Regions from separate parts of the Gordonia sp. BP-119 genome, predicted to be linked through region 2. Evidence: predicted binding sites of a transcription regulator. Region 2 holds the regulator's gene; the other holds the start of a gene.
What was found. The regulator LexA, encoded in region 2, represses DNA repair genes until DNA is damaged. The targets are predictions, from matches to a motif close to CGAACANNTGTTCG.

Region 1: JW364_RS21825 (HNH endonuclease signature motif containing protein) is a predicted target of LexA. The motif match lies at 2,522-2,535, and genes of this name have one in related genera.

What each region holds. Positions count from the first base shown of each region.
Region 1 is NZ_JAFFZF010000054.1:15,294-20,578, reverse strand. It holds gene JW364_RS21830 (serine/threonine-protein kinase) at 1-752, shown strand, start outside; gene JW364_RS21825 (HNH endonuclease signature motif containing protein) at 755-2,494, opposite strand; gene JW364_RS21820 (acetate kinase) at 2,872-4,092, opposite strand; gene pta (phosphate acetyltransferase) at 4,089-5,285, opposite strand, start outside.
Region 2 is NZ_JAFFZF010000028.1:41,181-49,220, reverse strand. It holds gene JW364_RS16195 (fructose-specific PTS transporter subunit EIIC) at 1-156, opposite strand, end outside; gene JW364_RS16190 (1-phosphofructokinase family hexose kinase) at 273-1,238, opposite strand; gene JW364_RS16185 (DeoR/GlpR family DNA-binding transcription regulator) at 1,235-2,005, opposite strand; gene JW364_RS16180 (phosphoenolpyruvate--protein phosphotransferase) at 2,155-3,864, shown strand; gene lexA (transcriptional repressor LexA) at 3,842-4,546, opposite strand; gene JW364_RS16170 (LysM peptidoglycan-binding domain-containing protein) at 4,772-5,308, shown strand; gene nrdR (transcriptional regulator NrdR) at 5,408-5,908, shown strand; gene hrpA (ATP-dependent RNA helicase HrpA) at 5,882-8,040, opposite strand, start outside.

The DNA of each region.
Region 1 (5,285 bases), on a different contig from region 2:
AAGTCCGCGCCCACCACGGTGATTCGTGGCGGGTCGAGTGGTACATGGGCATCTGCGCGTTGATGAACGACGAACCCGAACTGGCCTACGAGCGCTTCGACGAGGTCCTCGGTGCGATGCCGGGCGAGGTCGCGCCCAAGCTCGCCGTCGCCGGTACCGCCGAACTCATCGGCCGCTGGCTGGCCGACGAGAAGGGTCCGGCGAAGTCTGCCGAGAAGATCGCCAAACTGTATGACGTTGCGCAACATCACTATCACGATCTGTGGCTGACCGATCACAGCATCGTGACCGCCGCGTTCGGTCTGGCCCGGCTCGCCGTGGCGGCCGGTGACATCGATGCCGCGATCCAGCCGCTCGACGAGGTGCCGGCCACCAGCCGCCACTTCAACACCGCGCGCGCGACGGCGATCATCGCGCTCGTGCACGGCCGACCCACCTCGCAGGTGACCCGCGAGCAGATCGTCGAGGCCGCACGACGTCTCGAGCAGATCCCGGACACCGAACCGCGCAAGGCCCGGATGCTGCTCATCGTGCTGGGCACCGCGCTGGGCTGGATCCACGACAATCCCGACGACGCCAAGCAGGACAACGAACCCTCGACGCTGCTCGGCTTCCCGTTCACCGAGTACGGCATTCGCACCGGCACCGAACGTTCGCTGCGCCAGCTGGCCCGCCTGACCCGAACCAACCGGGACCACCGGTTCATGCTCGTCGACCTCGCCAACTACGTCCGGCCGAATACGTTGTTCTAGGGCTATCCGAAGAACGTCCCCGCTGCGTTGCGCACGAGCGGGTCTTCGCCCAGGAGCTCCGCGAGGTGGGCCTCGACCGGTGACGGACGGGTGCTGCGACGCACGCGCAGTGGCGGTCGGACGTCGATGACGTGGCTGGTTTTCAGCCATGAGCGGCGCGCTCGATCGTCGGGCCCCCTGCTCCCTGCGGAGCTTGCGGAAGGCGCGTCAGCCCGGTTCCCTGAGGAGCGCCCGGAGCTTGCGGAGGGCGCGTCACGAAGGGTCGGGCGCGTCTGACCGCCGGGCCGGGTTGGTGGTCCGTGGATCTCGTCGCGCACGGTGTTCAGGTGTTCTGCGAACCGCCGGGGTATGTCGGGTCGGCGGTTCAGCCGACCGGGATTGGGCGGTGCGCCGGCTTCGGCGTTCAACCGCCAGACGCAGCGGCCTTCGTCGGGTCCGGACCGGGCGATGCGGGTGGTGTACTGCCCGGGCTGGTCACCGACCATCCGGTTATGTCGCGGGCAAGCAGGGGCGAGGTCGTCGATGTCGGTGAGACCGCCCTTGGCCCAATCCCTGTGGGCGTGATGCATGTCGACGTGGGTGGCGGGCTGATCACACCCGGGTGCCGAACACACTTCCCCGTCGGGGCGGGCAAAGGACACGAGGCGCTGTTCGCGGGTGGCCAGACGTCTGCCGCGCCCGAAGTGCAGCGGCACAGTGGTGGCGTCTTTGAAGATCGCCAACCACGGCTGGACCTCACCGGCCATCGCGATCAAGTCCCGGATGGGCAGCAGGGTGCCGGTGGCCGTGGTCGCGAGTCCGGCACCCTGGATCAGGTCGGAGAGGTCGGCTTTGACGATCAACTGGACGGGCAGGCCGCGATGCGAGGTGCCGAGTGCGCCGTCGGCGAAACCGGCGGCCAGTGCGGCGTCGAGCGCGTCGTGATTGGACTGGGCGGGGGTGCGTCCGTCGCGATCGGCGGCGGCGGTGAGGGCGTCGGGGTCGGCGGTGCCGGCCGGGCCTTGGGGCGACTGGGGGTCGTCGGGGTTGTTGAGCCCGGGTTTGCCCCAGACAGCGAACATCATGGTGAGCCGGGCGGCGAGTGCGGGAGTGAGGGTGCCCGAGATCTTGGCGGTGCCATCGGCGCGTTGCCGACCGATCCACAGGCCGCGGCGTCGTTTCTGCTCGGTGTCGTCGGACAGGGTTCCGTCGGGATCGAGGTGGGCGAGCAGTCGCGAGCCGAGCTGGGTGATCTCGGCGGGCGTGTGAGCTTCGGCGATCTCGGCCATCTGCCGCTCGGCGGCGACTTTCACGTCGTGTTCGACAGCATGCGGGATCTGGTCGAGGACATCGATGGCGGCCTGGACGTGCCCGGTTCCCACGGATCCGGTGGCGAAAGCTTCTGCCAGCGTGGGGTGTTCAGGTTCGAGACGGTCGCCGTTGAGGCAAGTCAGCGCGGCGGTGGCGTTCAGCTGCTTGCGTCGACGCATCGGGTTGGAGATCCGCAGCCGGTGGGTCATGAACTGCATCAGAGTGCGGCAGCCGGTCTTGCGGGGCAGATCCCGAGCCTCGATTTCGGCGATTTGGCGGTCGCCGGCGTAAGTGGTTCGAGCGATCGCGCGTTCGGTAGCGGCGGCGACTTCCATCAGTTCTTCGTCGGTGCACGGGGACAAGTCGACGGTCTGCAGTTTGTCGAGGGTCGCGTGCAGATCGGCCACCAACTCGACGGCGCGCGGTTGCGGCGTTATTGATTCGTCAGACATTGTCACCCCCCCCCGGAGACGTTTGCACGAATACATGATCGAGTGTAACGGCTATGCCGCTGGGGTGCAATGGTTTTCGTTGACCATCCGCAGAGCTCATCTTGTCGGTGGCGCGTGATAAGGGCAACCGCAACTCGAACTATGCTGCGTCTTGTCACTTATCCGGTTGCCTCCCAACGCAGCCATCCTGCCTAACAATCCGCGGTGCCGACCCTTCTTCGGAGCCGGAATGTCGACCTCCGAGTACGCGGTCGGGACGATGCCAACGCGCCAACAGGCTGGGCCCCACCTACCGGCCGGCACAACAGCCACCACCCACTCCAAACCGGTGCGTCCTTCGTGAGCTCGCTCAGCGGCCCGCGCCGTCAGCACAACCTTCAGCGGGACGCACGGACCTCAAACCCGACCACCGCCGCCGACTGCCGTGCGATGGCCAACTCCTCATTGGTCGGAACGACGAGCACGTCCACCGCGCTGTCGTCGGCCGAGATGCGTCGAGCCTCCTTGCCACGCTGAGCGTTTCGCTCGTCATCGACGATGATCCCGAACCCTTCCAACCCCGCCAGCGCACGGGCGCGGACGACTGCGGAGTTCTCCCCCACCCCGGCCGTGAAAGTGATGGCATCGACGTGGCCGAGGGCGAACGCGTACGCACCGAGGTAGCGGCGCAGACGGTGGATGTAGACGTCAAAGGCGCGTCGGGCGGCGTCGTCACCGTCGTCCATCAATTCGGTGATCGTGCGGAAGTCGTTCTCGCCGCACAGACCTCGAAGTCCCGAACGCTTGTTGAGCAGCGTGTCGATCTCGTCGACGGACAGGTTCGCCACCCGGTTCAGATGCAGGACCAGCCCGGGGTCGAGGTCACCGCTGCGGGTTCCCATCACCAGTCCCTCGAGCGGGGTCATACCCATCGACGTGTCGATCGGCTGCCCGCCCGCGATGGCCGACGCCGACGCGCCGTTGCCCAGGTGCAGCACGATCTGGTTCAGCGACGCCGGGTCGCGGTCGAGGAACTCGGCCACCCGACCGGAGACATACTCGTGGCTGGTGCCGTGAAAACCGTAGCGGCGGATCGCATGTTCGTCCGCGACCGCACGGTCGATCGCGTATGTCGCCGACGCGTCGGGGAGACCGTGGAAGAACGCGGTGTCGAACACGGCCACCGAGGGGACGTCGGGGAGCAACTCCCGGGCCGCCAGGATGCCGACCAGGTTGGCCGGATTGTGCAGCGGCGCCAGCGGGGAGATCCGCTCGATCTCCGAGATCACCTCGGGGGTCACCACCGTCGGCTCGTAGAACGACCGGCCACCGTGCACCACCCGATGTCCGACCGCGCTCAGTCCCGCGTCGGCCAGATCGGTTCCGTTGTCGGCGAAGAAGCGTTCCGCCCGTCGGACCGCGGCGAGGTGATCGTCGAGTTCCAGTGTCTCGGTGACGGTCTCGCCGTTCTGTTCGTGTGTCATCGACGAACCGGAGTCGCCGATCCGCTCCGCGATGCCCTCCGCGATCACCGTGCCGTCCGCCGGTTGCACCAGTTGGTATTTCAGCGACGACGAGCCGGCGTTGAGCACCAGCACCGCACCCGACGCCCCGCTCATCGGGGACCCTCGGCCTCGGCGGAGGCGACGTTCTCGGCGAGGGGGTCCACGCCCTCCTGCTGGGCCTGGATCGCGGTGATGGCGACCGTGTTCACGATGTCCGACACGAGGGCGCCACGGCTCAGGTCGTTGATCGGCTTGTTCAAGCCCTGCAGCACCGGGCCGATCGCGACCGCCCCCGCGCTCCGCTGCACCGCCTTGTACGTGTTGTTGCCCGTGTTGAGGTCGGGAAAGATCAGCACGGTCGCACGGCCGGCCACCGGCGAGTCGGGCATCTTGGTCTTCGCCACCGAGGGTTCCACCGCGGCGTCGTACTGGATCGGCCCCTCGACCAGCAGATCGGGTTGCCGCTCGCGCACGAGTTCGGTTGCGGTCTTGACCTTCTCGACGTCGGCGCCCGATCCGGACGTCCCGGTCGAGTACGACAGCATCGCGACCCGGGGATCGATACCGAAGGCCGCGGACGTCTGCGCCGAGGAGATGGCAATGTCGGCGAGCTGTTCGTCGGACGGATCCGGGACGATGGCGCAGTCGCCGTACGCGAGCACCTTGTCGGCCAGGCACATGAAGAACACGCTCGACACGGTGGACACACCCGGTTTGGTCTTGATGATCTCGAAGGCCGGCCGGATCGTGTGGGCCGTGGTGTGCGACGCCCCCGACACCATCCCGTCGGCGCGCCCGGTGTGCACCATCATCGTGCCGAAATACGACACGTCACGCATCTTCTCCTGGGCCCGTTCCAGATCCATACCCTTGTGCTTGCGCAGCTCGGTGTAGATCCGGGCGAACTCGTCGAGATACTCCGACTCGGCCGGGTCGATGACCGTGACGTCGGAGAGGTCGAGTCCGAGTTCGATGGAACGCTCGCGCACCGCTTCGGGATCACCGAGCAGAGTGAGGTCGGCAACGCTGCGCCGCGCAAGCCTGTTGGCGGCCCGCAGGATCCGGTCGTCGTCGCCCTCCGGTAACACGATGTGCTTTCGGTCGGCGCGCGCACGGGAGATCAGGCGGTACTCGAACATCTGCGGCGTCACCACGGTCGGCGTCGACACGTTGAGGTTGCGCATGACCTTCTCGGGGTCGACATGGGTCTCCATCATCGCCAGCGCGGCCTCGATCTTGTGTACCGAGCCCACCCCCACCTTGCCGCGCGTGTGAGCGGCGGTACGCGCGGTGTCGTAGGTGCCCTG
Region 2 (8,040 bases):
TTCTCGGTCCAGTGCGGCCCGCGCGAGGTCGGCGGGATCGGTGGTCCGGCCGGCCGCGGCGAGGGCGTCGGCGAGCGTGGTGATGACGGCGGCGGGATCGCCGCCGGCGTCGACGTCGAGACTCACCGTCTGCGCGGTGATGATCTGCTCGGTCATGGCATGTCCTTCGGTGGAAAGGGTGGGGTCGGTGCTGGGTGGGTCGATGGTGGATGGAGTCGGTGCTGGATGGGTGCGGTGTTGGATGGATGTGGGGACCCGCCGGGACGGTGCCGTCAGGTCATGCGCGCGGCTCCCGACAGTTCGGTCACCCGCACGCCGGGGAGGTCGAGGTGGTCGGGCGTGGGGGCCTGGGTGCCGGCGAGCGATGCGGCCGCCGCGCCGTACGCCACGGCCGACCGGAGGCAGTCGGCGGGCGCGGCCCCGGTGCTCTGCGCGATGAGGTAGCCGGCCAGTGACGAGTCGCCGGCGCCGACGGTGCTGCGCGGGACGATCGGCGGCGGGGTCGCCGACCACACGCCGGACGCGGTGACCAACACGGCCCCGACGGCGCCGAGGGTGGCGAGGACGTTGCCCCCGATCTGCTCGGCGATGGTCGCAGCGGCGTCGATGACCGGTCCGAGATCGTTGCGCGCGAGCGCTTCTCGGAGCTGTCCGGGGTCGGCGCCGGTCAGTTCGGCGAGCTCGTCCTCGTTGGGCTTGATCAGGTCGACGCGACCGGTGACGCTGGCACGGAGGGGTGCGCCCGAGGTGTCCACCGCGACCCGGCAGCCGGCGAGGACGAGGTCGTCGGCGATCGAGCGGTACCAGTCGTCGGGGACGCCGGGAGGCAGCGAACCGCAGAGGGTGACCCACTGCGCGGAGCCGGCGTGCTCACGGATCAGCCCGACGAGCGCCTCGCGATCCGCGCCCGTCAAGGTGACGCCCGGTGCGTTGATCTTGGTGGTCGTCCCGTCGGATTCGGCGATGGTGATGTTGGACCGGACCTCGCCGTCGACCGGCACGGCGTCGTAGGGGAGTGCGAGGTCGTCGAGTGCGGCCCGCAGCGGGTCGCCCGGTCGCGCCGGGAGCAGTGCGCGGGTGGCCAGGCCGGCGGCCGCGACGACCCGGGCCACGTTGACGCCCTTGCCGCCCGGCTCGGTGCGGACCACGCCGGCGCGCTGCACCTCGCCGCGGGCGAGCGGTGCGCCGAGTTCGAGGGTGCGGTCGAGGCTCGGGTTGGCGGTGACGGTGACGATCATGCGATCACGACCTCGACGCCGCGCGCGGACAGGGCCGCCGAATAGGCCGGGTCGATCCCGGAGTCGGTGATGAGGACGTCGACGTCGTCGAGTCCGGCGAAGGAGGTGAGGTCCTCCCGGTCCATCTTCGAGCTGTCGGCGAGGACCACGACGCGTTGTGCGGCCGCGACCATCGCCGCCTTGACTGCGGCCTCGTCGGGGTCGGGTGTCGACAACCCGTGGGCCTCGCTCAGCCCGTTCGTCCCGATGAAAGCGGTGGTCACGCGCAGTCGGCGAAGCGCGTCCACGGTCTCGACGCCCACGGTCGCCTGGGTGAGACCGCGTACGCGTCCGCCGAGGGCGTGCAGACCGTCGGGATGGGTGCCCGCGAGCAGGCCGGCGATGGGCAGGCTGTTGGTGAACAGGGTGAGCCTCCGATCGGGTGCGGTCGCCTCGGCCGCACGGTAGGTGGTGGTGCCGGCGTCGAAGAGCACCGAACCGCCGTCGGGCGGCAGGAACCGGATGGCCGCGCGGCCGATCGCGGTCTTCTGCTCGATCTGGCTCGACTCCCGTTCGTCGATCCCGAGCTCGCCGAGGGTGCGCATGATCTCGGCGCGTACGGCGCCGCCGTGGACCCGCTGGAGATGTCCGGCGCGTTCCAGTACCGCGAGATCGCGTCGGACGGTCTCGCTGGTGACGTCGAATTTCTCGGCGAGCGCGGCCACGGATGCCCGCCCCGCGAGGCGCACCTCGTCGACGATCGCCTGTTGTCTCTCCTCGGCGTACACACGGCTCCGATCTCCGGTTTCGACCACCCCGCTTGTTGAGGCGTGTGGGATTGGATGTTGTAGTAATTGTGTTTACGCCTGTTTGTGTTGACAAGTCAAGCACTTTTTGTAACGGTGGTCACATCGATAGTCGAGTGAGAGGCAAGACGATGGCGCAGATCCTGACGGGAACCCCGGTGGTCGGCGGGTTGGCCCACGGTCCCGCGCTGTGGCCGGGCGAGCGACCCGACCACTCGCCGGAGAAGCTCGGCGTCGGTGTGGAGATCGCCGAGGAACGGCGCGCCGACGAGGTCACGCGCTTCGCCACCGCGTCCGGCGCCGTCGCCGCGCGGCTGCGCACGCGCGCGTCGCAGAACACCGGGGTGACGGCCGAGGTGCTCGCCGCGACGGCGGGCCTGGCCGAGGACCGCGGCTGGATCGGTGCCGCGACCGCGCTCATCGGCAAGGGCGCTCCCGCCGAGGCCGCTGCCGTCGCGGCCACCGAACAGTTCGCGGCGGTGTTCACCAAACTCGGCGGACTGATGGCCGAGCGGGTCACCGATCTCAACGACGTGCGCGACCGGGTCCTCGCCGAACTGCTCGGCCTACCCGAACCCGGTGTGCCCACCCCGGAGGTGCCGTCGGTCCTGCTCGCCGACGACCTCGCGCCCGCCGACACCGCGGGCCTCGACCCCACGAGCACCATCGCCCTCGTCACCCGCCTCGGCGGACCGACCAGCCACACCGCGATCATCGCGCGCCAGCTGGGGATCCCGTGCGTGGTGGCGGTGGCCGACCTGGATGAGATCGAGCCCGGCACAACCGTTCTCGTCGACGGCAGCACCGGGCGGATCGAGGTGGAGCCCGATGTCGAGGCGGCCCGGGCTCGCGTCGACGAGGATCGGCGTCATGCCGCACTCGTCGCCGGCTGGACCGGTCCGGGGCAGACCGCCGACGGGGTGGCCGTGGCGGTGCTCGCCAACGTCGCCGACGGGTCGTCGGCACGCGCCGCGGCCGGGTACCCCGTCGAGGGCGTCGGGCTCTTCCGCACCGAACTCGCGTTCCTCGAGCGTGCCGACGAACCGTCGGTGGACGAGCAGGCCGCGATCTACCGGGAGGTGCTCGATGCGTTCGACGGGCAGAAGGTGGTCATCCGCACCCTCGACGCCGGGTCCGACAAACCGCTCCGGTTCGTGACCCATCCCGACGAATCGAACCCAGCGCTCGGCGTGCGGGGCGATCGGATCGCGCTGGCGCACCCCGAGATCCGCGCGCATCAGCTCGACGCGATCGCGCAGGCCGCGTCGGGGTCGGCCGTCGCGCCGTGGGTCATGGCGCCGATGATCGCCTCGCCGGCGGAGGCGCGCACGTTCGCCGCCGAGGTCCGCGGCCGTGGTCTGGTCGCCGGGGTGATGATCGAGGTGCCCGCGGCGGCGATCCTGGGCGAAGCCGTCCTCGCCGAGGTGGACTTCGTGTCCATCGGCACCAACGATCTGACCCAGTACACGATGGCGGCCGACCGGATGTCGGCCGATCTCGCCGGACTGACCGACCCGTGGCAACCGGCGGTGTTGAGCCTCATCGCGGGTGTCGCGGAAGCGGGCGCACGTCAGGGAAAGCCGGTCGGGGTGTGCGGCGAGGCCGCCGCCGATCCGAACCTCGCCTGCGTGCTCGTCGGTCTCGGGGTCACCTCGCTGTCCAGCGCGCCGGCTGCTGCCGCGGCCGTGGGGGCCCGGCTCGGCGAGGTGTCCGCACCGGACTGCCGGGCCGCCGCCGAGGCCGCCCTGGCCACCTCGGATCCCGCCGCGGCGCGCGAGGCTGCCGCGGCGGTGCTCGACGGTTCGGTCGGTGGAGAGGTCAGACTCGCCGCATCACGGTGACGACCTTGCCGAGGATGACGGCATCGTTGCCCGGGATCGGATCGAACAGTTCGTTGTGCGGCATGAGCCAGACGTTGGGGCCCTGACGCTTGAAGGTCTTCACGGTGGCCTCGCCGTCGATCATGGCCGCGACGATGTCGCCGTTGTCGGCGACGTTCTGCTGCCGGACCACGACCCAGTCGCCGTCGCAGATCGCGGCGTCGATCATCGACTCGCCGACGACGCGCAACAGGAAGAGCGATCCCTCGCCGACCAGCTCACGGGGCAGCGGGAAGACGTCCTCGACGGCCTCCTCGGCCAGGATCGGACCGCCGGCCGCGATACGGCCGAGAACCGGCACGAAGGTCGGCTCGGGCAGCTGACCGGCCGACGGGGTGTCCGGCGACGGGGTGTCACTCGGGGCGATGTTGACCGCACGGGGACGGTTCGCGTCGCGCTTGAGCAGCCCCTTGCGTTCCAGCGTCCGCAACTGATGGGCCACCGACGACGTCGAGGCCAGGCCGACCTCGTCGCCGATCTCCCGGATGCTCGGCGGATAACCGCGCTCGCGCACCGAGCGGCGGATCACCTCCAGGACCCCGGCCTGTCGCGGGGTGAGTGAGGCCTCGGCGGCGGCGGCGTCGAACGGGGCCTCGTCGTCGGCGCCCTGCGCTCGGCCGCGCCTATCGCCGGTGTCACTCATGTTCGGTTCCTCTCGTCTTCGGAACGTGCTGGTAGATGGCTTGCACCGGGTCCGAGCCTAGCCGAGTGCGACCGGCACCTCAAACATTTGTTCGATGTGTCGCGAGACTTTGTCGGGACGTCGTGCTACAAATTCGAACATCAGTGCATCGAACATCTGATCGATGTTCGAACACCGACCGTCACACCCCGCACGATCCCAGACACCCGAACACCGGAGGGCACCATGCGCACCGCCACTCTCGTCGCTCCCGTCCGCACCGACCGTCCCGACGCTGTCCGGCCCCCCACCGACCGCGCCGATGGGGTCCGGACGCGCGCCCCGCTGTCCGACGGCGGCCGCCCGGTAGACAACCGGCCGGCCGGCACCCGACCGCGGGGTGCGTCGCCGGTGACCCCGCGGGTCGGCGGCACCCACTGTGGCTCTCCGGTCGGGGTGCGCGGGCGTGGCCCGGTCGGACCCGACGCGGCGGTGTTCCGTCGCCGCCGCACCGCGGTCGCGCTCCTCGCCGGCGTCGGGCTGGCGTTCGTCGTGTGGGTGTTCGGTGTCGTCGGCCAGAACTACTCGGACTCGCTGACCCCGTCCGTCGTGAGTGCCGAGGTCGTCCATGTGCGCTCGGGGGACTCGCTCAGCTCGATCGCCGGCCGGGTGGCACCCGAGATGCCGCGCGAGGTCGTGATCGACGAGATCGTCGCGATGAACGATCTCGGCTCGAGCGCGCTGCAGGTGGGCCAGCCCCTGCTCACCCCCCGGTACCGCTGAGGCCGGACGGTATCCTCGATGTCACAGGGGCCGGCCGACAAGCGGCGGGGCGCACGCTTCGGGTGCGTTCCAGCGTCCCGCGACCTGCGTGAGGACACGATGCGCTGCCCCTTCTGCAAGAACGACGACACCAAGGTCATCGACTCGCGTGTCGCAGATGAAGGGCAGGCCATCCGCCGCCGTCGCTCCTGTGTGGAGTGCGGTCGCCGGTTCTCGACCGTGGAGAGCGCCGTGCTCGCGGTGGTCAAACGCAACGGCGTGACCGAACCGTTCAGCCGGGAGAAGGTCATGCGCGGCGTGCGGCGAGCCTGTCAGGGCCGCCACGTCGCCGAGGACGCACTCGCGCAACTCGCCCAGCAGGTCGAGGACACGGTGCGCGCCAGTGGATCGGCCGAGATCCCCAGCAACGAGGTCGGACTCGCCATCCTGGGCCCGCTCCGCGATCTCGACGAGGTGGCGTATCTGCGTTTCGCCTCGGTGTACCGGTCGTTCGACTCGGTGGAGGACTTCCAGCGTGAGATCGACGACCTGAAGGCGGCATCGGGTTCCGGGAGCGCGCTCGCCGAACCCGTGTCAGCCGAGTCGGTCCAGAGCTCGTAGGACCCGTTTCTCCGACACCGGGAACGCGGTACCGAGACGCTGGGCGAACAGCCCCACGCGCAACTCCTCGACGAGCCACTGTGCTTCGTCGTCGACCGCCGCCCGCCGGTGCTCGGGTACCTGTTCGAGACGCTGGGTCCACCGTTCGACGACGCGATCGACGGCGGCCACCCCGGCCAGGTCGCGTGCCGCGGATGCGGGTAGTGCCTCCAGACGTGCCTGCGCGCCGTCGAGATAGCGCGGCAGATTCTCCAGGTGGCGTCGCGCGGTGGCCGCCACGAATCCGTCGAACACGAGGTGGGCGACCTGTTCGGCGACGTCGTCGGCAGCCAGCGAACCGGCGTGCCGGTCGATCGCCGCCCGCAGCGGGGCCATCCGTTCGAGGGCCGCGACGGCCAGCGAGAAGTAGTCCGGTGCGGCCGCGGCGACCCGTGGCCGGATCTGTTCGAGCAGCGCCGAGAAGGACTGCGGTGAGCGAACCGCGGCGAGCTCTGCGTCGTCGATGTCGGCGACCGTGTCCCGGGTCGCCCGGCGGGTGCAGTCGGCGAGCAGTGCCTCGATGGTCGAGTACGGGCTCTGGCTCAGGGCGAGTCGGTCGACCGGACTCAGCGAGCCGGCGATCCGCTTGTGCAGCGGAGGTATCGCGAGGTCGAGGAGGGCGACGATCCCTCGTCGCAGGAGGCGGTCTCGTGTCTCGGGGCTCGCCGCATCGACGACGACGACGCCCCGCGCGTGGCCCTTCGCATCGGAGACCACGTCGATCGTCGGGTACCGGGTCAGCCGCTGCCCCGCGACATCGACCGTGGTCTGCTCGGCGAGCGAGCCGATCCCGTCTGCGGTCCAGGTCCGATACAGGGTGCGCGACACCGTCTTCGGCGCCGCGGGCGTTCCGGTCTGCTGAAGTTCGGGCAACGAGTCGGCGCGGGAGACGATCCGCCCGGAGTCGTCGGCCACCGCGAAATGCATGCGCAGGTGCGGCGGTACCCGGTCGGTGTCGAAATCGCCCGCGGTCACCCGCATCCCGGTGATCGCGGAGAGCTCGCGGGCCAGCCCGGTGGTGAGCGGCTCCTTGCGCGGGGTGAGCCGGCCGAGCGCGAGTTCGGCGAATCGCTGCGCGGGCGACATGCTCTTGCGGAGCTGTTTCGGCAGCGACTTGACCAGTGCGGTGGCCAGTTCGGCGCGCATGCCCGGGACCGACCAGTCGAAGCCGGCCGGTCGGACATGGGGTAGCAGTGCCTGCGGGATCACGACGGTGACGCCGTCGTCGGGTGCGCCCGGTTCGAACCGGTAGCGCAGTTCGAGTCGGGTGTCGCCCTGCTGCCAGGCGCCGGGATAGTCCGTCGGGGCGACGTCGGTGCCTCCCGTGACGTCCTCGGGGCGCAGATCCAGCAGATCCGGTTCGGCCCGGCGGGCCTTCTTCCACCAGGTGTCGAAGTGCCGAGCGGAGGTGACGTCGGCCGGTAGCCGCTGGTCGTAGAACTCGAAGAGCTGGTCCTCGGTGATCACCAGACCCCGGGTGCGCGTGCGGTTCTCGACGTCCGAGGCGGCCTCGAGAAGCGTGCGATTGCGGTCGAAGAAGGCGTGCTGCGTCCGCCAATCGCCCTCGACGAGAGCGTGCCGGATGAACAGCTCCCGCGAGACCACCGGGTCGATGGGGCCGTAGTCGACGCGCCGGCGGGCGACGAGCGGGACCCCGTACAGGGTCACGCGTTCGTAGGCCATCGCCGCTCCGCGTTTCGCCGACCAATGCGGCTCGCTGTGGGTCCGCTTCACCAGATCCCCGGCGAGTTTCTCGGCCCACAGCGGATCAATCCCGGCGACGGTGTGGGCGAACAGGCGCGACGTCTCGAGAACCTCGGCCGCCATGATGAAGGCGGGCGGCTTCTTGGCGAGCGGAGAGGCGGGGAAGATCATCAGCGTGGTGTTGCGCGCACCGGTGAACTCGCGGCCCTCGGTGTTGCGGGCGGCGATGTTGCTGAGCAACCCGGACAGGATGGATCGGTGGACGGCGTCGGCGTCGAGTTCGGTGGGCGCGACCGACCAGTCGAGGTCCTTGACGATCTCGGTCAGCTGCCGATGGAGGTCCTGCCATTCCCGGATGCGCAGGAAGTGGAGGTACTCGCGCTCACACA